3 regions of the Bacillus sp. FG16 genome follow, and region 3 is predicted to be linked to each of the others. Evidence: riboswitches for the same ligand, from Rfam matches in the RefSeq annotation. Region 3 holds a riboswitch; each other region holds the start of a gene.
The links. Region 3 has a riboswitch for S-adenosylmethionine ahead of mtnW (2,3-diketo-5-methylthiopentyl-1-phosphate enolase). Riboswitches for the same ligand answer to the same signal wherever they lie in the genome.
Positions count from the first base shown of each region.

Region 1 (7,417 bases), on a different contig from region 3:
TGGAGAGTCATCAATTTGATGGTAAGTAGCCCATTTTAAATATTCAATTGCAGGAGCGTAATCAAAAATTGGTTTCATCGTTGAACCTGCTGAGCGATTTAATTCAATTGCAATATTATGTCCTTTAAAAACAGCTTTATTTTCACCACGCCCACTACCAATTGCACGTACTTCTCCTGTTTCCGTATCCATAAATGTGAAAGCCCCTTGGAATTTCTCATTTGGATAATTAATAATATCTTTATTTAAAAGTTTGTCCGCAAAATCCTGTGCCTTTGGATCTAATGTTGTATAAATTTCTAAACCGTCAGATCCCATATTAACATCTGGCAACTCTTTTTCAACTTCTTTCACAACCGCATCCATAAAAGCTGGATAAGGCATTTCTTTTTGTTCAGTTGCTTTCTTAAGTCCTTCTGTTACTGGAACTTTTGATGCTTCTTCCATTTCTTTTTTTGTAATATAACCATGTCGATTCATTAATTTAAGTACAACATTTCTTCTTTCTGTTGCTTTTTTGATATTTTGTTCTTTCGTTGGATCATAGTTATTAGGAGCTTTCATTAAACCAGCAAGCATTGCAACTTCTGGTAGTGTTAAATCTTTTAATTCCTTACCATAATAATTTTGTACTGCTGTTGCTATTCCGTATGAACGGTTACCTAAGTAAACTTTATTTAAATACATTTCTAAAATTTCATGTTTTGAATACTGTTGTTCTAGCTTATATGCTAAATATATTTCTTGCGCCTTTCTCTTTGATGTTTTTTCCATCGATAAGAAGTAATTTTTAATAACTTGCTGCGTAATCGTACTTCCACCTTGAGAGCCGTAATCCCCTTTTAGGCTGACTAAAACTGCACGTGCAGTACCTTTAAAATCTACGCCACTGTGCTCGTAAAAACGTGCATCTTCTGTCGCTAAAAACGCATTTTCTACTAACTTAGGAATTTGACCATACATAATATTCGTTCGTTTTTCTTTCCCATATTCATATATCAATTTCCCATCTTTATCATAAATTTTTGAGGATAACGGATTAACAAGTTTTGCTTTCTCGAGTTTTGGCGCATCCTTGATCATAACGAAAAAAGTAGTAACCCCTGTGACTAACCCTACAATACCAACTAATAAACAACTAATTAAAAACTTACGAAAAAATGATGTTTTGCCTTTTGGTTTTTGTTTTTTAGCTGCTGGCTGTTTTTTCTTTTTAACTTGTCGTCGCTCCTCTCGAGAACGATAATTTTCTGACATGCTATATTCTCCTGCCTTTCAATTCTCCTGTTGATTTACTTAAAATTATTGAAGTCACTTTAAGAAATATATTCATATTTAAAAAGTGTACTAAATAGACAATTTAAGTAATAAATTTGTTCCACTTTAAGATGAGGAAGAAATTTGAGCTTATCTGATAACGAAACAGAAACGGTAATAGTGGCACAACAAAAAAATGGAATTTCATAGAAAATCCATTTTTAGCTTGATGGATGTGGCGGTACCCCACATCCATCAACTTAAGGATTTAGACTATTCTTGAAGTTAAAAGCACGTTACTATTCTCTTATGTTAATGAGTAAGGGTGACGTGCTTTTTATAAATATTCATCAAAAACAAGAGTTTTATTTATTTGCTGAAGAGTTATATCGATATATGTCTCCCACTACACTTAATCAATTAGCTATAGAAGCAGGCGGAATGGAACGAAAACGCAAGTGCCATAGGCACCATTTTTTATATTTGTGTGTATGGTTAAATCAACAAATCGCTACTACCTCTCTTACTCAACTTTGTAGTCAATTAGAAACTTCAACAGGAGTTTTATTAAGTTCCTCAGGGCTAAGTAATGTGCCTGTCGCTGCATGAAGCCTACTACATAATCGAACCAAGGAATCACTTGCCACCCGTTGACTAATCCAAATGCAAATAGCAGCTAATTCTGATCCAGAAAACTTAAGTCTTCGCCTTATAAATCCTATTTCTCTTGCAAGTTCTTCTAAGAATACAGGTGTAACATATCGTTGTAATTATTCTGCAAATGGTAATAATTCATCTTGAATCGAGAGATTCATAAGAAAACATCATCCTTTCTAATTTAGCTTGTTTAGAAAGGATAACGTTTTTTTGATATTTGAGGGTATTAAAATCTCCTGAGTTGATGGTTATGTATGGTGACCCCATAGCCAAAGAAGTAAGAAGATATTTAGAAGTGCATTAAATTTTGAGGAAGTGCTTGTGAACCGTATCATAAATAAATCAGGTTTTGTATGTTCGATTTTTAAATAATACCCGAGAAGGAGTGGGTTGCAGTTATAGTAATACTCTATTTTTTGTATTTCTATAATAGATATTTTTTTAAAAAACAGAATTATCTTGACAGTTATTAAATGGATTGATAAGGTTATAAAAAAATATTTCTTATCCAGAGAGGTGGAGGGACTGGCCTTATGAAACCTCAGCAACAGGTCTGCTTAAGTAGACACTGTGCTAATTCCAGCGGGTGATAATCCTGATAGATGAGAGCTTCCGTTTTTATTTGTCAGTAACGCCCTCTTTTTTAGAGTGCGTTTTTGTTTTTTCTGGATAGTAACTAAAGGAGCGTAGAAATGGAGAACAAAAATGGGAGAGAATTTCAAAGGAAAATGCAAGCACGTCATTTAGTCATGCTTTCACTTGGTGGGGTGATTGGAACTGGCTTATTCTTAAGCTCGGGTTACACTATTCAACAAGCTGGCCCGTTTGGAACAATTCTATCCTATCTGATTGGTGCGCTAGTGGTTTATCTAGTTATGCTATGTTTAGGCGAGCTTTCCGTACATATGCCTGAAACGGGCGCATTTCATAGTTATGCAGTTAAATACATTGGACCTGGTACAGGGTATACAGTAGCCTGGTTGTATTGGTTAACTTGGACTGTTGCTTTAGGTTCTGAATTTACAGCCGCAGGATTACTTATGAAACGATGGTTTCCATCGGTTAATATTTGGGTATGGAGTGCTCTTTTTGCCATTTTGATCTTTGTATTAAATGTCCTGACTGTTAAATTTTTCGCCGAATCCGAATTTTGGTTTTCATCGATAAAGGTTATAGCTATTTTGATTTTTATTGTTTTAGGAGTAGCGGCAATGCTAGGGTTTCTTCCAATGACTCATTCAAAAGCAGCACCATTCTTTTCTAATTTTACAAGTGGAGGTTTATTTCCTCATGGTGCTACGGCCATTATGATGACCATGCTTGCGGTTAATTTTGCTTTTTCGGGAACAGAATTAATAGGCATTGCAGCTGGGGAAACAGCGAACCCGGAAAAAATGATACCGAAGGCCATTCGAACTACTCTGTGGAGATTGATCATCTTTTTTGTAGGAACGATTGTTGTTTTATCTGCGTTATTGCCTATTTCCGATGCAGGGGTATTAGAGAGCCCTTTTGTTGCAGTTCTAGAACGAATTGGGGTGCCATATTCAGCTGACATAATGAATTTCGTTATCTTAACAGCCATTTTATCTGCGGCAAACTCAGGCCTTTATGCCTCTTCTAGAATGCTTTGGTCGCTTGCTAATAAGAATACGATATCCCCGATTTTTGGGAAAATGACGAAGCAAGGTGTTCCAATCAACGCCGTCATTTTCAGCATGGTGGGTGGAGCTTTGGCTTTGCTCTCAAGTATCGTGGCACCAGATACTGTCTATATCGTACTTGTTTCCATTTCCGGTCTAGCAGTAGTTATAGTTTGGATGAGTATTAGTGCTTCCCAGTTCCTATTTCGCAGACAATTTTTGAAAGAAGGAAATTCTGAAAAGGACTTGATTTATCGCACACCACTATATCCATTAGTACCAATTGCTTCTTTTAGCCTTTGTCTGGCATCGTGTATTGGAATTGCATTCGATCCAACACAGAGAATTGCCTTATATTGCGGCATACCGTTTATTTTGTTTTGCTATGGAAGTTATTATCTCACAAAAAATCTAAAAAAGAGGAGTGTAGATTATGTCGAACAAAATCAACCCAATTGATGCTATTTTATCCCAACATTCCATTATGCTTCTTGATGGAGCATTAGCTACTGAATTGGAGGAGCATGGATGTAATTTGGACGATCCCCTTTGGTCGGCACGTGTGTTATTAGAAAATCCGGAACTAATTTATCAGGTTCATTCGGACTATTTTCGTGCTGGAGCGGACTGTGCCATAACAGCAAGCTATCAAGCTACTATTAGTGGTTTTTCCGCACGTGGAATACAAGAACAGGAAGCCTTGGAATTAATTAAGAAAACGGTGTTACTTGCAAGAAGGGCAAGAGATGATTTTTGGAAGGAAAATATTCAAACGAATAGGCCTAAACCATTGGTTGTTGCATCAGTTGGGCCGTACGGGGCTTACCTTGCAAATGGTTCAGAGTATGTAGGTAACTATGGTGTGACAGATAAAACATTAGCAGACTTTCACCGTTCGAGAATGTCTGCGTTAATCGAAGCAGGTGCAGATCTATTGGCATTTGAAACGATCCCCTGCCTGCAAGAAGCAAGAGTATTAGATACATTATTGCGTGAGTTTCCAGAAACATATGCGTGGCTTTCCTTTTCGCTAAAAAATGAGAAAGAGATTAGTGAAGGTATGAAACTCGTGGAGTGTGCACGAGTTTTTGAGAAAAGTGAACAAATTGTAGCGATAGGCATCAATTGTGCGCCAGTAACCGTTGTGACTGGCGCAATCCAAGAGTTGAGGGCAAACACCAAAAAACCGATTATTGTTTATCCAAACTCTGGTGAAATTTATAATCCAGAAACAAAAACATGGCATGGTCATGAACAATGTAACGCGTTGGATATTCAATCTGAAGAATGGTACCAAGCAGGTGCACGTTTAATAGGTGGATGCTGCAGAACGACACCTTATCACATTGAGGAGATATCGAACAAGTGGCGTTCTTCCGAGTTTTTCTATTCGAACAAAGTAAAACAATAATGTAATGGATGATAATCTAACTTTGTCTGTATTTTCATGATTTTGCTTGTTCAGGAATCTACAGTTACGTCTAGTGGTACAAAAAGTCTTTTCAGAGACACAAATGTGGATAGTTGCCTCAGGAATCCAGTGGACTTTTGGGTACCTTAGGTATGGAAAGGAATCAGGGAAAATCAAAACCGCTAGTTTAATAGATATGGTAGACAACATGCTGAATCTTTTAATCAAGATGTAGTTGATCCAATTGAAGGTGAAGGGGACCATTTATTCGTAATTAAAGTTAACGAAGAGGTTAATTTAGTTATTCAAAAAATAGTTCAATAACTATATGAAAATTTGTTGTAGTAGTAAATGTGGTCATATTGTTGTAAAAAAGGATAGATGTAAACAGGTATACTCTCCTGTTCATCTATCCTTTTTTACATACAATATGAAAATCCAAATTAGTTCCTTTTAGGAAGGTACCAATATGAACAAGACATTTAAATACATTTTAATTTTCTTTTGTGCAGTATTTTATATTGCAATGGTTTGTGAGATTATTTATATAAACTTTGTTCAAGATCATTTTATTCCTCCAAGCAGGAAATCTAAGATTGAACATAAACATTTATAATTAGGTATAAGGAGAGCTGTACAAGATACTCTTGATTTTCCAAGATTATGAGGGTAATATTTTTGATACTGTTTAGCTTCATCTAAAATGAAGAAGAACGTCACGTTTACACATTCTTTTTCTACCCAATCCATATCATAAGTTTCTATACCATAATGTTTAAAATAATCATCAATGTCATTAATGAATCTTTTTTCTCCATCCGTTCCAGTAATTCGTTTATATTGCAATTATTCAAACGATTTCATTTCAAGTCGGCAAGTTTCTTCTAACCACTCATATCGTTGCTTAACTGCTTCCGTCTCATTTTCATACCAATCCTCATGCCCTTCATAATATTCCTTCATACATTCAGGTCTCTGTTTATTTCTTAAAAAGCTTTGCAACAAAACCCAATTTACGTTATTTCTTTGCGGAAATAGGTTGAAACCAACTATCCCTATCATTTAAGTGAACTTCAAAAACATATATAGGCTGTGAGAAACCTTTTGTATCAGTATAGTAATCTATATTATATTTTGTAATAAATAATGTATCACCTGCTTTGAAGGATCCTATAGGATCAAACTCTCCTTGTTTCAGTTTTTGAAATGCCTCCTTTGGAGAAAGAATTTCAACATCTCGAACATGTGATTTTTCTGTACCATAATATTTGTAAACAGGCATTTTTTTCCCTTCGTCTTTTAACTGTATTGATGTTTTTATAGTAACTTGAGACATATCATTTTTTGTAATGGGATCAATAGGCATATTTCCAAATTCCTTCATTTGATACGAAATCATTATTCCTAGTGCGACGAAACTTACTGTAATGGGAAGGTATAAATATTTGATTATTTTGGTATCTGTTTGATTTTTTTTCAAAAATATAAGAACTATGTTTAACACAGAATATCCTAGCATCATGCCTAAAGTATTATGAAGTAAATCCGCTAGTTCCATACTTCCTCGTTGCAGTGTGAATTCAAGAATTTCAATCAATAAACTTGCTATAATTGAGATGATTAACATCCATTTTGTTTTTTGAAAAACCTTACTAAATAATGGGAATAAAATTCCTAAAGGAAAAAGCATACCTATATTCACAATGATATGGAAAAAGGAAGTAAATGAAAATGTATTCCATGCTTTTTTATAAACACTAAGTACGTCAAAATCAATGGTTCTTGCAAAGGCCATATCATCTGAACGACCAAATGAAGTAGCTGATAATGCAAGGGAATAATATCCTGTTATTAAAACAAACAATATAATTTGTTTTACAGTAAGTTTTTTTTCTCCTTTACATATCTTTTTGTATAATACAAAATAACTAAAAACAAATAAAAGTAGTAACAAGAATGTGAGTAGAATCGTAGTAATCGCATAGCTAGCGATTAGATTAAAAATAGTGTTCATTTTACACCTCTGTTTTTATGAATATAATTTTGTACAGTGATTACTAATTCAACAATCGAGCTTTGGATCTTCAAAGGCTCGCAAAAGATATAGGATTTATTCGTTAGGGAAGTAATTTTAAACAAGGCTGAATAAGATAAAATCGTCATGCCGTTCAAAAATACGAGCTAAATTTACATAAATAACTGTCAAGAGATAAAGTTTTTGTTTTGGGGTTCCTGAAAATATTAGCTTGATGGGCATAGGGTACAGCCCAGTAATTGAAAAATCGCCTTTCTTGTTTTTCTCTCTATTTTTTTGTTGCTTACATTAGAGATGCTAAACTGTATAATGACTCATATTAAACTTATAAATAGACTTGTTAGTAACTTTTCATACTAATTATTCCTTTCTTCATGCTGTAATACTTAATAGACAACCTAAACAATAAAGTTG
Region 1 covers NZ_JBMDKC010000155.1:916-8,332, forward strand. Annotated here, with positions in the region: partial or broken gene ACODS7_RS29915 (transglycosylase domain-containing protein) at 1-1,257, opposite strand, end outside; partial or broken gene ACODS7_RS29920 (IS4 family transposase) at 1,597-1,845, shown strand; partial or broken gene ACODS7_RS29925 (IS4 family transposase) at 1,821-2,072, opposite strand; SAM riboswitch class I at 2,416-2,523, shown strand; gene mmuP (S-methylmethionine permease) at 2,607-4,016, shown strand; gene mmuM (homocysteine S-methyltransferase) at 3,991-4,968, shown strand; gene ACODS7_RS29940 (hypothetical protein) at 5,533-5,814, opposite strand; gene ACODS7_RS29945 (VanZ family protein) at 5,987-6,982, opposite strand.
Region 1: it holds a riboswitch for S-adenosylmethionine, as region 3 does, so the genes downstream of both, mmuP (S-methylmethionine permease) here and mtnW (2,3-diketo-5-methylthiopentyl-1-phosphate enolase) in region 3, are expected to answer to the same signal.

Region 2 (7,417 bases), on a different contig from region 3:
TTTATAAATCTATCATAAAAGAATACTATTTTAAAGATAGTTTTCTGTCTAATCTGAAAAAACAAACGAAAAATATTGACAATTATTTCTATTCCACATAAAATAAAAACAAATATTACGAACCTCGAAATATACGGGAGTGGAACTAATTGTTGCAATATGAACATTTTTTAGACTTACTGCTAGATAACGCCAAGAAACTTTTCTATCCTGAAGAATGGGTAAGCCTAGATTTAACACTTTCTAAAACAGAAGTATTTTGTTTACTTTGGATGGAACGAAATACAGATATTACAATGACGAAAATTGCTGATCTTCTTGATATACCGATGAGTACAACGACGGGCGTTGTAAATCGCCTTGTAAAAAAGGGATATATTGAGCGCTACCGTGATGAAAACGACCGACGTATTGTATTAATTCGGTTAACAGACAACGGCGTAATGCTCGTTCAAGAAGTAAAACAAAATGCAGCCCATTACTTTAGCTTAGTGACAGAAGCATTGTCAGAAGAAGAAAAAGCATTCTTACTACAAATCTTCCAAAAGATTATGAATCACATTGCTACGTCACAGCAAAAAACAGAAGAAAAAGTTTCTACACCTAAAATGAAAAACATTCCGATTGAATAAAACCCTATCTGGGTTTTTATTCAATCATTTACTTCGACACTCGTAATATTCGACATTCGAAACAAAGGAGATATGAATGATGAGAATTATTTTGTATACAGGTAAAGGCGGCGTAGGAAAAACTAGCATTTCAGCAGCAACAGCAATTCAAAGCGCAAAACAAGGATTAAAAACTTTAGTCATGAGTACAGATCCTGCTCATAGTTTAGGAGATTCATTTGGTATAAAGCTATCTTCTGAGCCATTAGAAATTCGTGAAAATTTGTGGGCACAAGAAATTAATACGATTTATGAGATGGAAAAAGGATGGGGAAAATTACAGAAATATATTACACTACTCTTCACTTCCAAAGCAGCCGATGATATTACAACAGAAGAATTAACGATGTTTCCTGGTATGGAAGATTTAATTAGCTTACTTCGCGTACTCGATTATTATAAACAAAACACATATGATGTTATCATTATTGATTGTGCTCCAACAGGAGAAACATTAGCAATGCTAAGCTTTCCAGACATGCTCGGCTGGTGGATGGAAAAATTGTTTCCTATTAAAAGAAAAGTTTTAAAAGTCGTTCGTCCTGTAGCTCAACCACTCCTTGGTGTCCCTCTTCCAACCGACGATATTATGGACGAATTAACAAATACACTTGAACAGCTCGGAGAAATGAGAGATATTTTATCAAACCGAGAAGTAACAAGTATCCGCATCGTTGTAAATCCTGAAAAAATGGTCATTAAAGAAGCTCAGCGTAGCTTTACTTATTTAAATTTATACGATTATAACGTAGATGCCATTATGATTAATCGCGTCATCCCTAACACCGTCACCGATCCTTATTTTCAAGCATGGAAAGATACGCAAAAGAAATATAAAACATTAATTCAAAATAGTTTTGATCCACTTCCTATTTACGAAGCTCCAATGTTTGAACAAGAAGTTGTTGGTTTACCTATGTTAGAGCGTGTAGGAGATGCTTTATTTAAAACTGATCATTGTCCTACTGAAGTGAAATTTAACGGCCGCACACAATATGTAAGAAAAGATGGCGATGATTATATTTTCATTCTTTCTATTCCCTTCTCAAACAAAAGTGAACTTTCATTAAATCAAAAAGGTGATGAGCTAATTATTCGAGCCGGCTCTGTGAAACGAAATATTACATTGCCAAAAACGTTAACACACCTTTCTATTCAAGGAGCAAAATTTGAAGAAGATATACTAAACATTCGGTTTGGAGGTGTAGTGCATGCATGAGGAACTACTACGAAGGGTAATTCGTACAAAAGTAAAAGTCGGGATGCATATATTAGAAGAGCTACCTAATCCAATCCAGCAATCAGCTAAGCAAATATTAAATATTTTGCAAGAGGAGCTAGCTGCTTATCCGAAAGAACGAGAGCATCATGAAAATAATTTAAAAAATATCATAATTGAATAACTATCTGTATAGAGGGCCTTTTTTAGGCTTTCTATACTTTATTGGAGTGATGTAAGTTGATGAAAAAGCATTCCACTACTATACTCTGGATCATTCCCTTATTATTTTTCATTCATAACCTTGAAGAAGCTTTCCAAATGCCACAATACCTTGCTAATCAATTTTCAATCCGCCTTATAACTAGCCAACAATTTTTCATTGCCATTTCCGTATTAACAATCTTTGTATTACTTATCGTCTTTCTATATCAACTTAACTTCTTGTCTTCTATATGCTGGATTATTTTTATACAAGGGGCCATCTTCTTTAACTCTGTTCAACATATTATTTTGTTTTTCATTTATCGCTCCTATAACCCCGGCGTAATATCAGCATTTTTCATTACTCTCTTTTCTATTTTCTTTGTTTTATCAAAAAAACACTTAATTCATCAAAAGCAATTCGTAATTACACTCCTTTTCAGCTTATTTTCTTATCCCATTATAATTTGGATTACCTTACTGTTCGCTAGCTACTTTCATTCATAAAAAAAGACCAGGAAAACTCCTGGTCCATTACTCTACTTAACAAACATTGGATTCTACGTTATACAAAATTGGAAGGTACAGAATTAGGGTTCGTTTGTTAAGTAGATTATATGTTGAACGAACTAACAGCGGAGGGGTTCCTTCTGTTAGTCCATTAAACCCAATCATTATTTTACGATTTTTTCAAGCTCCTCAAGTGAAAGATCAACTGAAATTGAACCATCATTCGTTTCTTTCTTAATTGCATCTGTTACTTCTTTTGAATGATACAATTCAATTACTTTTTTCAGTGTTGGATCATCTTTATCTTTCGTACGAGCTGCGAAAATATTAATATAAGGCTTCGCATTTTCATTCTTTGGATCTTCTAAGAAAATAGGATCCTTCGCTGGATCTAATCCAGCTTGACCAGCAACACCGTTATTAATAACTGATGCCGCTACATCTTTTAACACACGAGGTGTTTGCTGTGCGATAACCGGCGTGATTTTTAACTTCTTCGGATTTTCAGCAATGCCGCTTGGATCTCCAAATAAGCCAAAATCTTTTTTAAGCTTTAATACTCCAGCTGCATCAAGAAGTTTTAATGCACGTGCTTGGTTCGTTGGATCGTTTGGAATTGCAATTTCTGAACCATCTGGAATTTCATTTGCCTTCTTATATTTTTCAGAGTATAAACCCATTGGCGCAATTTGCGTTGTACCAACAGCTGTAATATCTAACTTATGCTCTTTTTTAAATTGCTCTAAGAAAGCAATATGCTGAAATGAGTTTAATTCAATATCTCCATCAGCTAAAGCTTTATTTGGAGTTGTATAATCAGAGAACTCCACCAGTTTAATCTTAATCCCTTCTTTTTCAGCTTTTTTCTTCAAAATTTCCCAAGCGTCTCCATCCGTTCCAGTTACACCGACGCGAATTACTTTTTCTTTCGCTCCTGCACCCGTGTCTCCACTTGAGCAGCCACTTAATGCTGAGACTCCTACAATTGCTGATAATGCAAATGCTAAAATTTTCTTCATTTTCTTTTCCTCTTTTCCTTTTTATGATCTGCGTAACAAGACTTTCGCAAAGTAGTTTCCTAAATTTTGAGCTATCTGCACGAGAATAATAAGTAAAACAACCGTTACGAACATAACTGATGTATCAAAACGTTGATAACCATACGTCATTGCCAAGTCACCAAGACCGCCACCACCGACAAGCCCAGCAACTGCAGAAAATTCAATTAAACCAACTGTCATAAATGTGACACCTAAGATTAATGGTGCTAACGCTTCTGGTACAAGGATTTCAAAAACGATTCTAATTGGCGAGGCGCCCATTGCTTGCGCTGCTTCAATTACTCCTTTCGGAACGGAAACAAGATTTGTTTCAACCATTCTAGCAATACCAATTGATGCGACTAACGTCATCGGGAAAATTGCTGCTGCTGTTCCAATCGTCGTTCCAATAACACTTCTTGTTAGTGGGCTTAAAGCTACTAAAAAGATAATGAATGGTACCGGACGAATTGTATTAATTATGATGTTAAGAATAGAAAAGACCCATTTATTTTCTAAAAAGTTTCCTTTTCTCGTTACATACAAAAGTAAACCTAGAGGTATACCCAGAATTGTAGCGAATATAAGGGTTACAATTACCATTAAGAGGGTATCCCCCGTCGCATCTAGTATGCGCGGCCAAAATATACTCCAATCAACTCGCATGAGCTTCTACCTCCTTCAGCTGCACTTGCAGTCTTAGATGTTGTAATGCTTTTTGAATTTCCCTCTGCTCACCTTGCAATTCTACAAGCAGATTTCCAAATAGCACATTTTGAAGTTCAATAATATTTCCGTACAGTACATTTACATCAACGTTATAGTTTTTTGCGATATATGATAGTACCGGCTGTCCTGTCTCCTCACCAGTAAATGTTAGACGATAAATTTGACCACCATTTTGAATTTTCGCTAGAACACTTTCTGGTAAATGATCATTAATAACAGAACGTACAAAGTTTTGAGTCGTCTTTGTTTTTGGTTGTGTGAAAACGTCAAACAGTTTTCCTTCTTCAATAACTTTTCCCTTCTCCATTACAGCTACACGGTGGCAAATTTCTTTCACAACATGCATTTCGTGTGTAATAAGAAGAATCGTTAAATTGTATTCTCGATTTACTTTCTTTAATAAGTTTAGAATTTCTGTCGTTGTTTCTGGATCTAAAGCTGATGTTGCCTCATCACATATAAGAATATCTGGCGATGTCGCAAGTGCTCTAGCAATGCCAACTCGCTGCTTTTGTCCCCCTGATAACTGCTCTGGATAATAGTTTGCTTTATCTTCTAACCCTACAAACTTCAGCAGTTCATTCACTCGTTCTTTTATCTCGTTCTTTGGCAATTTCGCTAACTTTAATGGATAAGCAATATTCCCAAACACTGTTCTTGAATTAAATAAATTAAAGCTTTGAAAAATCATTCCGATTCTTTGTCTTAGTTTGCGTAATTCTTTCGTCGATAATGATGTAATATCTTTATCATCTATTGAAATCGTTCCTGCCGTTGGTCTCTCTAACATATTTACTAAGCGTAATAATGTACTCTTTCCAGCGCCACTAAAACCGATAATGCCAAAAATTTCGCCTTTCTCAACTGATAATGTTACATCCTCCACCGCATGAACAGATTGCCCAGCTGATTCATACACTTTACTTACATTGTTAAAAGAAATCATTTTTCCCCCTCCTATATGCTGTAAAAACTTAAAGTAGAGCTTTCGAGGTAAAATAAAAAGTGCTCTCCTTCTTATCAACCATAAAGATAAGAAGGAGAGCACTTATATGTACTCGTTCACATCTTCTCATCTTCCAAGCCTTTATATGGCTTGCTGGAGTTAGCACGGTATTAAAAAACCCGTTGCTGAGGTATCGTAGGGCCAGTCCCTCCACCTCTCTGGATAAGAATGTATCGATTTAATTGTCGTTTAATTAATTCTCATTATAGAACTCAGAATAATAAGAGTCAATACATTTTTTAGAAAAATATTAATTATTCCTTTATTAAAATTTTCAGATGAAAATTCATAAGAAAATAGTAACTTTCAAAGTTATGTAAAATTCTTCTTCCTCATATTTTTAAACAGGAGAATCCTCTCTACGAATTGAATAAATTTATTTGAATATGAAACTCGGAGGAAGATAAATATATGAAAACAGCTCTTTTACTCGTCGATATTCAAAACGATTATTTTCCAAATGGAAAGATGGAATTGCGTAATCCAGTAGAAGCAAGCGAATATGCTAATCAGTTATTACAACACTTTAGAACAAACAGCGAACCTATTTTTCATATCCAACACGTAGCTATAAAAGATGACGCTACTTTTTTCCTACCTAATACAGAAGGTGTACATATTCATGAGAAGGTCCGTCCACTTAGAGAAGAAACAGTTATACTCAAACATTATCCAAATAGCTTCCGAGAAACTAATCTTCTAGAGCAATTACAGCGTTTAGACATTGAACATGTCGTCGTATGCGGGATGATGACTCATATGTGTATTGATGCTACAGTAAGGGCTGCATTTGATTTTGGATTTCAATGTACCGTTATACACGATGCTTGTGCTACAAAAGACCTTTCTTTTAAGAACGCTACTATACCAGCTGTTTATATTCACAATACAATTTTAGCTAGTTTAAATGGCGTATATGCAAATGTAATAAGCACGAAAGAATTTTTAGCTACATAAAAAAACACTCCTTTCAGTGAGCAAAACCGAAAAGAGTGTTCCTTGTCGAACCATAGATTTTCTTTCAAATTGTATTATACAGGAAATTCTCAAAATGAATACTAAAAAATATGACTAATAAGTCAACTTTTCTCATCATTTTATTTCTGTTCACATGTTTATCCCGCTATTAATAGGTTTTAGCTCATCCCCTTCGAACGAAGGTAATATATGGGATTTCAATTTTAAAAGGAGCTCTTCACATTTTGTGAAGAGCTCCTCTACTATTTCTTATAAAGTTTCAGAAGTAGTTTTTGCTTGCATGTGAAGTGCTAAGTAGTCAGGTCCACCAGCTTTAGAGTCTGTACCAGACATGTTAAAGCCACCGAATGGTTGGTAACCTACGATTGCACCAGTACATCCACGGTTGAAGTATAAGTTACCAACGTGGAATTCTTCACGTGCTTTTTCAATATGGTCACGGTTGTTAGTAACAACAGCACCTGTTAAACCGTATTCTGTATTGTTTGCAATTGCAAGCGCATGATCAAAGTCTTTTGCTTTACAGAATGCTACTACTGGTCCGAAGATTTCTTCTTTCATTAAGCGAGCATCTTCTGCAACGTCAGCAACGATTGTCGGTTGGATGAACCAGCCTTTAGAATCGTCCCCTTCGCCACCTGCTAGAATTCTACCTTCTTCTTTACCAATTGCAACATAGCTCATTACTTTATCGAATGCAGCTTGGTCATTAACAGGCCCCATGTTTGTACCTAATACTGCTGGGTTAGCAACTGTTAATTCTTTTGTTAATTCAACAGCACGATTTAATACATGATCATATACATCTTCATGGATTACTGCACGAGAACATGCAGAACATTTTTGTCCTGAGAATCCGAATGCTGATGCAACGATAGACTTAGCTGCTAATTCAAGATCTGCTTCTTTATCAACAACGATTGTATCTTTACCGCCCATTTCAGCGATAACGCGTTTTAACCAAATTTGGCCTGGGTTTACTTTCGCTGCACGCTCATAGATACGGATACCTACATCACGAGATCCCGTGAAGCTTACGAAACGTGTACGAGGATGATCT
Region 2 covers NZ_JBMDKC010000063.1:13,715-21,131, reverse strand. Annotated here, with positions in the region: gene ACODS7_RS20920 (MarR family winged helix-turn-helix transcriptional regulator) at 150-632, shown strand; gene ACODS7_RS20915 (ArsA family ATPase) at 709-1,890, shown strand; gene ACODS7_RS20910 (DUF3926 domain-containing protein) at 1,883-2,074, shown strand; gene ACODS7_RS20905 (HXXEE domain-containing protein) at 2,134-2,601, shown strand; gene ACODS7_RS20900 (MetQ/NlpA family ABC transporter substrate-binding protein) at 2,769-3,623, opposite strand; gene ACODS7_RS20895 (methionine ABC transporter permease) at 3,645-4,310, opposite strand; gene ACODS7_RS20890 (methionine ABC transporter ATP-binding protein) at 4,300-5,319, opposite strand; SAM riboswitch class I at 5,443-5,548, opposite strand; gene ACODS7_RS20885 (cysteine hydrolase family protein) at 5,791-6,336, shown strand; gene pruA (L-glutamate gamma-semialdehyde dehydrogenase) at 6,607-7,417, opposite strand, start outside.
Region 2: it holds a riboswitch for S-adenosylmethionine, as region 3 does, so the genes downstream of both, ACODS7_RS20890 (methionine ABC transporter ATP-binding protein) here and mtnW (2,3-diketo-5-methylthiopentyl-1-phosphate enolase) in region 3, are expected to answer to the same signal.

Region 3 (7,417 bases):
ATATGGTACCTGGAGATAAAAATTTTACAAAGGGTTATGTGAAAAAAGATCAAGAACTTGTACCAGCGCAGAAGTTAGGCATGGATTGGCTATATGGTTGCGGTGAGATGTATACGACAGTTGGAGATATGAAGAAGTTAGACGAAGCAATTATAAATGGAAAACTTCTTTCTGAACAAAGTATACAAGCAATGTTTTCGCCTTCAGCAGAACGGAAATATGCATTTAGTTTTTATATATATCCAGATTATTTTCATAATCATGGTGTATTATCTGGTTGGAACACTTTCAATAATTTTAATAAAGAAAAAGGGATTTTTGTTATGTTATTTTCAAATGTGAAAAATAGTATGGATGATGACTTTAATAAAGAGTTTCGAAAGATGGTAAATGATTTATTAGAACAAAGGGGATGAGAAAATGGAACATAAAACTTTATCAATAGGTTTCATTGGTATTGGCGTAATGGGAAAAAGTATGGCTTATCACTTAATGCAAGATGGTCATAAAGTATATGTATATAATAGAACGAAAGCAAAAACAGATTCTTTAGTGCAAGATGGTGCACAATGGTGTGATACGCCAAAAGAGTTAGTGAAGCAAGTTGATGTTGTAATGACAATGGTTGGATATCCACATGATGTAGAAGAAGTGTATTTTGGTATAGAAGGAATTATAGAACATGCAAAAGAAGGTACGATAGCAATTGACTTTACGACATCTACACCTACTTTAGCAAAACGTATTAATGAAGTTGCAAAAAGCAAAAATATATATATGTTAGATGCACCTGTCTCAGGAGGAGATGTTGGTGCGAAAGAAGCAAAACTCGCAATTATGGTAGGTGGAGAGAAAGAAATATATGATAGATGCTTACCTTTACTTGAAAAGTTAGGAACAAACATTCAATTACAAGGACCAGCTGGGAGTGGACAACATACAAAAATGTGCAATCAAATTGCGATTGCTTCCAATATGATTGGAGTATGTGAGGCTGTTGCTTACGCGAAGAAGGCTGGATTGAATCCAGATAAAGTGTTAGAGAGTATTTCAACAGGGGCAGCAGGTAGCTGGTCATTAAGTAATTTAGCTCCTCGAATGTTAAAAGGAGACTTTGAGCCAGGATTTTATGTGAAGCATTTTATGAAAGATATGAAAATTGCTTTAGAGGAAGCAGAAAAATTACAATTACCAGTCCCGGGCTTAAGTTTGGCGAAAGAATTGTATGAAGAGTTAATTAAGGATGGCGAAGAAAATAGTGGAACACAAGTATTATATAAAAAATATATAAGGGGGTAAACGAGGTGGACCTTCAAAAGTTTGATGAGATGATTGATACTGTACAGCGAGCTACTTGTATGAAAATTAATGAAAAACAAAAAGGAGCTTTTAAACAAAAATATGATTTTGAACCAGAATTTGAATATGGAAGAGATGAGAAAGGGCATTATGTAATTCGAACCTCTAAAAAGATGTTAGAAGAAATGGAATTTTATTTGGCATTGAAATATGATCGTGATGGAGTGGATCTTTATATGCAAGCTGAGATTGACGGTATATTTCATGTATCTGTTAGCTATGGTGAAGATGCCCTACATCTACAAGAATTGTTTCAATTTCTAGAAGAAAATAAATAAAAGTCCTCATTTGAGGACTTTTATTTATTTAGTCATCTTTAATTTTTATAATTATAAGTTAGAAGCGCGGCGGCATCGTTCAACCGGGAATGGGATAATTTGTGCGATGTGATTAGGACCAAATTGTTTTGTACGAGCATGGCGTATTATATAAAAAGCACACAGAATTGAAACAGGAATAGCGCCGAATAAACCAAACAATAAAGCGCTTACACAAGATGCGACAAATCCTAAAACACCAATTTCTAACTCTTCCATAATAGCTCCTAAAATAACAGGAAATGCTCCACATGTAACTCCAAGTATAAGTGCGATAAGTAAGCTCATGATTATCCCCCTCTGTTTGCGATATTATTTTCCTTCTTAGTTAATTGTAGTATATCACATACAAAACAGAATTTTCAGAAAAAATTCAATAAATGTTCAAAAAATGTTCGAAAAATACACTTGAAAAATCAAGACGTTAAATTTGTGGTGAAATGGTACTTTTGAGTAAATAAAAAATCAGGCTTATTTCAAAAGTGAAATAAGCCTGTTCCATAGGAGGATGTATATATGTAGAGTGAATAAAAGTTTGGAAAAGGGGGTCCAAGTCCTTTTATTCAACTAACTACCTTAATAGATTGGAACCCAGCCTTCAGTTGTCACAAAAATACGAATAGCTACAACTTGACGATCATCTTGCAAGGTAAAATAATGTCTTGCATTTTCAGGAACAGATATTAAATCGCCTGGCTCAAGTTCAACATCAAAGAATTTCCCATCTTTGCCTTCAATAGCGAAAATGCCATGACCACTGACGATAAAGCGAACTTCGTCGTCTGTATGATGATGTTCTTTTTGGAAATTAATTAATAATTCGTCAAGGTTAGGTGTGCTATTTGAAAGTGAAATTACATCATATGCTTTATAACCTCGACGTGCTGAAACATCAGCAATTTCTTTTGAAAAAACAGCTAATATTTCAGCTTTGTTTTCATCTGTTAAAGAATAATTTCCATTTAAATGAGTAGGAAGTTTAGAAATATTCCATTTCTCATATAAAACGCCTTCCTCTTGTAGAAATTTAGATACTTCCACTTCATTTTCAATACGAGTATTTACTTCATGAATACGAATTTGCGCCATTAGAAACGCCTCCTTGAATTGATAATAGTTTTATATGAAATTGGAATAAAAACTCATAAGCTTCTAATCTCTTCTTTGCATCAAAGCTATCTCGGCCCCATACGGTAATACCGTGGTTACGGATTAATACCGCTCCCGAATCACCTTGTATATGCTTTCGGAAGTTTTCTCCAAGCGTTGGGATATGGGCATGGTTTTCGATAATAGGAATGTGAATTGTTGCACCTTCTTCCCAAATATCGAGAGCTTTAATAATTTCTTGATTTTGAAGGGTAACTGCATCACTATATAAATTTGTGATGACATTATTATCAGTTGTATGAACATGAAGTACGCACCCAGCATTCGTATTGTTATAAATATGTGTATGCAATATTGTTTCTGCTGAAGGGCGTAATTCAGTCTCTAAAACGGGAACTCCTACATGATCTACTAATAGAAAATCATCTGGAGTGGTTTTTGTTTTATCTTTACCGCTTGCTGTAATGAGAAAAGTAAGTGGCTCATGACTAACTTTTATAGAAATATTACCACTTGTTGCTGGGAACCAATTTCGAGTTGTTAATTCTTTTTTTATCTCGCTCAAGTCATACCACTGACGAAAAAGTTGTTTCATGCCCTCACCTCCAACAAAAGTTTTAATTCAGCTTGCACATCTTGAAATGTTTCAAACGGTGTATAAGCAATATGATTTTCTTCGCACTTTGTAATAAGAAAGTCGCGAGCGAATACTTTATCAGCTTGTTTCGCAGCTTGTAAATCAGTAATAGAATCACCAATTACAATATGAAAGTCATTTGTATCACTTAATTTACGAATTAATGATGATTTACATAATCCGCAATAATTTTGACAATGATCATCACAAGAATGAGGCCATTTAACTGTAATGAACTCTTTTGAAAAGTCTGTTTCATTACAATAAATTTGTTCTTTTGGAATGATCCCTTGTAAAAGTGGGTAGACGAAGAAATCCATTCCACCTGATATCACGTAAAAAGAAATGTTATTTTCCTTTACGAATTGTATAAATTCATGAAAGCCACTGCGAATTTCGGCAGTTTCTTTTAAAAATTGAATTATATTATCGCGCAGATGAGTAGGTATTAATTGAAATAATTGAGAAACACCCTCTTGAATAGATAGCTCTTGTGATAAAATTCTATTTTTTACTTCTGCTGCTTCTGGTGGAGCGAATTTTTCCATAATGGACATAATGTTATCATTATTTGTAATCGTCCCATCGAAATCACAAAACACTTGAATACTCATAACTTCACCTCATGAGAGGGGTTTCCCCATATTTGTAGTGCGCTATGTAAATTAATTTCATCTACTTCATGGAGTAATTTACCTTGCAGAGTAGCTTCAATTGCAGTACGGAAAGCTTTACCACCGCCTTGCGCTCCATACGGATGCCCATGTATCCCGCCGCCGGCATTAATAACAACATCTTTACCGAAATCTTGCAGAATAAAAGGAACGAAACCAGGATGAATACCGGCAGATGGGACAGAAAAACTTTTCTTGAAAAATGCATCTTCCTCAGTTAAATATTTTGAAATGCTGAGAGCTTCTTCTTTTTCTAATGCAACGCTTCCGTATGGAGACGGGAATAAAGAAAAATCTGCACCAGCATAACGTAGTAGCTTTCCAAGTAATAATGGAGATGAAATTCCATATAACTTCGATGCCGAATAAGCACCACTTACAGCAGGGTGTGCCATAATAGGAACCGGGATTTCATCATCTTCTGCAAGTGATTGTAGTACATCTAGTCCGTAAGCAAATACGTTAAATAATAGAATATCAGCCCCAGCTTGCACTGCACGTTTTGCATTTTCTTTTAAGTCGAAAGTGCGTCCTGTTAAATTTACGGCATATAACGTTTTATGGCCGTATGTTTCATAGACTGATTGTAAAACTTCTTTTCCAGATACTATTCGTTTCGTGAGTGGTGTTAATGAGTTCTCAAATAAAATTTCATCATCTTTTACAATATCTACACCACCAATTGCTTGATCACGTAATTGAGTTTTTAAGTATCCAATATTTCGTCCAATCATTCCCTTAAAAATGCTCATTAAAAGGGGACGATCATACACTTCTATCAGGTTTCTAACGCCATCGATCCCGAACTTGGGACCAGGAAAATGTTCTTTCAATTCTTCTGAAAAAGTTAAGTCAATTAATTTTACTTCGCCATCAAGTGATAGCTTTCCGAATGTAGTTGTTAAAATCGCTGGTAAGTCTGGACTGAAATTTAATAACGGGTATTCGATTTTAATAATCCCACGTTTTACCTTTTTGCGTAAATATGAATTCGTATGTTCTTGTTCAGCTAATTCCTCAATATGAATGACGTTGCCTTTATGCTGTTTTAATTGTTCTTGTAATAAGTGTGGCAAATGAGTCCAAGAACCAATTGTTAATCCGAGTGCAATTGGTTCCGCCTTTTTTTCTAAGTTATGTGAATCGTCATGAATTAAATACGTCGCTATAATTCCGCTCATTGTTATAACCCCCTAGTTAAATAAAAAAACCTCTCAGCTAAGGAGAGGTTTTTTTACAACCAGCTCCTTATCTGTCAGCATAATGCTGCGAGAATTAGCACCGTGTCTACAATTGTAGATCGGTTGCCGGGCTTCGTCGGGCTCGTCCCTCCACCTGCTCTTGATAAGAAGTATTTAGAAATGTTTAAATTTTTAAGATAACTGAATTTTGTCAGATATTTTTCATGTTGTCAATGGCTTTTTGAAAATTTTTAATTTCTCAATTCGATTAATTGCTTCCCGCAATCGCTCCTCTGTATGCAGGAGCCCAACGCGAACATAACCTTCGCCGTGCTCACCGAAGCCAACACCTGGAGCAACTGCAACGTGTACTTTTTCTAATAAAATATTAGAAAATTCCTCAGATGTATAGCCCTCTGGTACAGGAAGCCATGCAAAGAATGATCCTTTTGGAATATCAACATTCCAACCAATGGAATGACAAGCTTCTATAAGGACATTTCTTCGAGATTCGTAACTATTTACAAGGTCTATTACGCAAGACTGTGAACTTAATAGTGCTTCGCGGGCAGCATCTTGAACTGCACCAAAAATACTAACATACATATGATCTTGCAATAGGTTAATGGTTTCAATGACACTTTCATTCCCTACTGCAAAAGCAATACGCCAGCCAGCCATATTGAAAGTTTTCGATAGAGTGTAAATTTCAATTCCTGTATCTTTGGCACCATCTGCTTGCAAGAAACTAACAGGTTTTTGACCATCAAATCCGATAGCGCCGTAAGCGAAATCGTGAACAACTAATATATTATGTTTATTAGCAAAGTGAATGGTTTTATCAAAAAAATCTTTTGATGCAGTAGCACCGGTAGGGTTATTTGGATAGTTTAAAAACATTAACTTTGCTTGCTCAGCGATAGAGTCATCAATTTGTTTATAATCCGGTAAAAAATGATTTTCTGCAATAAGTGGCATGGTTTCAAAGTGTGCCTTTGCTAAGGCAACCCCGGATAAATAATCTGGATAGCCTGGATCCGGAACGAGAATCGTATCACCAGGATTTGTAAAACAAATCGGTAATTCTACTAGTCCAGCCTTTCCGCCAAACAAAATAGCAACTTCAGTTTTTGGGTTTAATTCGACGCCGTATTCACGTTTATAGAATGTAGCTACGGCTTCCTTTAAGCTTTCATGTCCGCGAAATGGCGGATATTTATGATGAATGGTCTTTTCGGCAGCATCTTGTAAAGCTTTTACGATATGCTGCGGTGTTGGTTGATCTGGATTACCTTGACCTAGATTAATAACATCGTGACCAGCTGCAACGACTTTGTTAACTTTTGCAACAAGTGAAGCGAAAAATTGTGTTGGCAATGATGTTACTATCTCAGAAGGTTGAAATAATTTCATACTTTCCACCTCTTTTGAAAGTTGTTACAATTCTAGTGACAAATGATATAATCTTTCCAGTATTTTGTAAAGAGAAAAATAAGAATGGGGCTGAAAAAATGAAAGTCGCATGTATTCAAATGGATATTGTTTTTGGAGATGTAGAAAAAAATATTGAGAATGCTAAAAATAAAATAAGCGAAGCTATGAAGGAAAGGCCAGATGTTATCGTCTTACCAGAGTTATGGACAACAGGATATGATTTAACGAGACTTTCTGAAATTGCAGATAGGGATGGAGTGGAAACGAAAGAAAAGTTAATAGAATGGGCGAAGCAATATGATGTACATATTGTTGGTGGGTCCATAGCAAAGCAAACGGAGCAAGGCGTTACAAATACGATGTATGTTGTAAATAATGAAGGACAGCTAGTCAACGAATATAGTAAAGTACATTTATTTCAGCTTATGGATGAACATAAATATTTAATAGCTGGTAATAGTACGGGCGAATTTAAGCTAGATGATGTTGAATGTGCTGGAACAATTTGTTATGATATTCGTTTTCCAGAGTGGATGCGTGTCCATACTGCTAAAGGGGCAAAAGTATTATTTGTTGTAGCAGAATGGCCATTAGTTCGTTTAGCACATTGGCGTTTGCTATTGCAAGCAAGAGCGGTTGAAAATCAGTGTTATGTTGTTGCGTGTAATAGAGCAGGAAAGGATCCAAATAATGTATTTGCGGGTC
Region 3 covers NZ_JBMDKC010000001.1:177,068-184,484, forward strand. Annotated here, with positions in the region: gene ACODS7_RS01060 (serine hydrolase) at 1-416, shown strand, start outside; gene ACODS7_RS01065 (NAD(P)-dependent oxidoreductase) at 421-1,299, shown strand; gene ACODS7_RS01070 (DUF3909 family protein) at 1,305-1,637, shown strand; gene ACODS7_RS01075 (hypothetical protein) at 1,689-1,964, opposite strand; gene ACODS7_RS01080 (1,2-dihydroxy-3-keto-5-methylthiopentene dioxygenase) at 2,253-2,765, opposite strand; gene ACODS7_RS01085 (methylthioribulose 1-phosphate dehydratase) at 2,743-3,381, opposite strand; gene ACODS7_RS01090 (2-hydroxy-3-keto-5-methylthiopentenyl-1-phosphate phosphatase) at 3,378-4,037, opposite strand; gene mtnW (2,3-diketo-5-methylthiopentyl-1-phosphate enolase) at 4,034-5,278, opposite strand; SAM riboswitch class I at 5,343-5,448, opposite strand; gene ACODS7_RS01100 (pyridoxal phosphate-dependent aminotransferase) at 5,501-6,691, opposite strand; gene ACODS7_RS01105 (carbon-nitrogen family hydrolase) at 6,706-7,417, shown strand, end outside.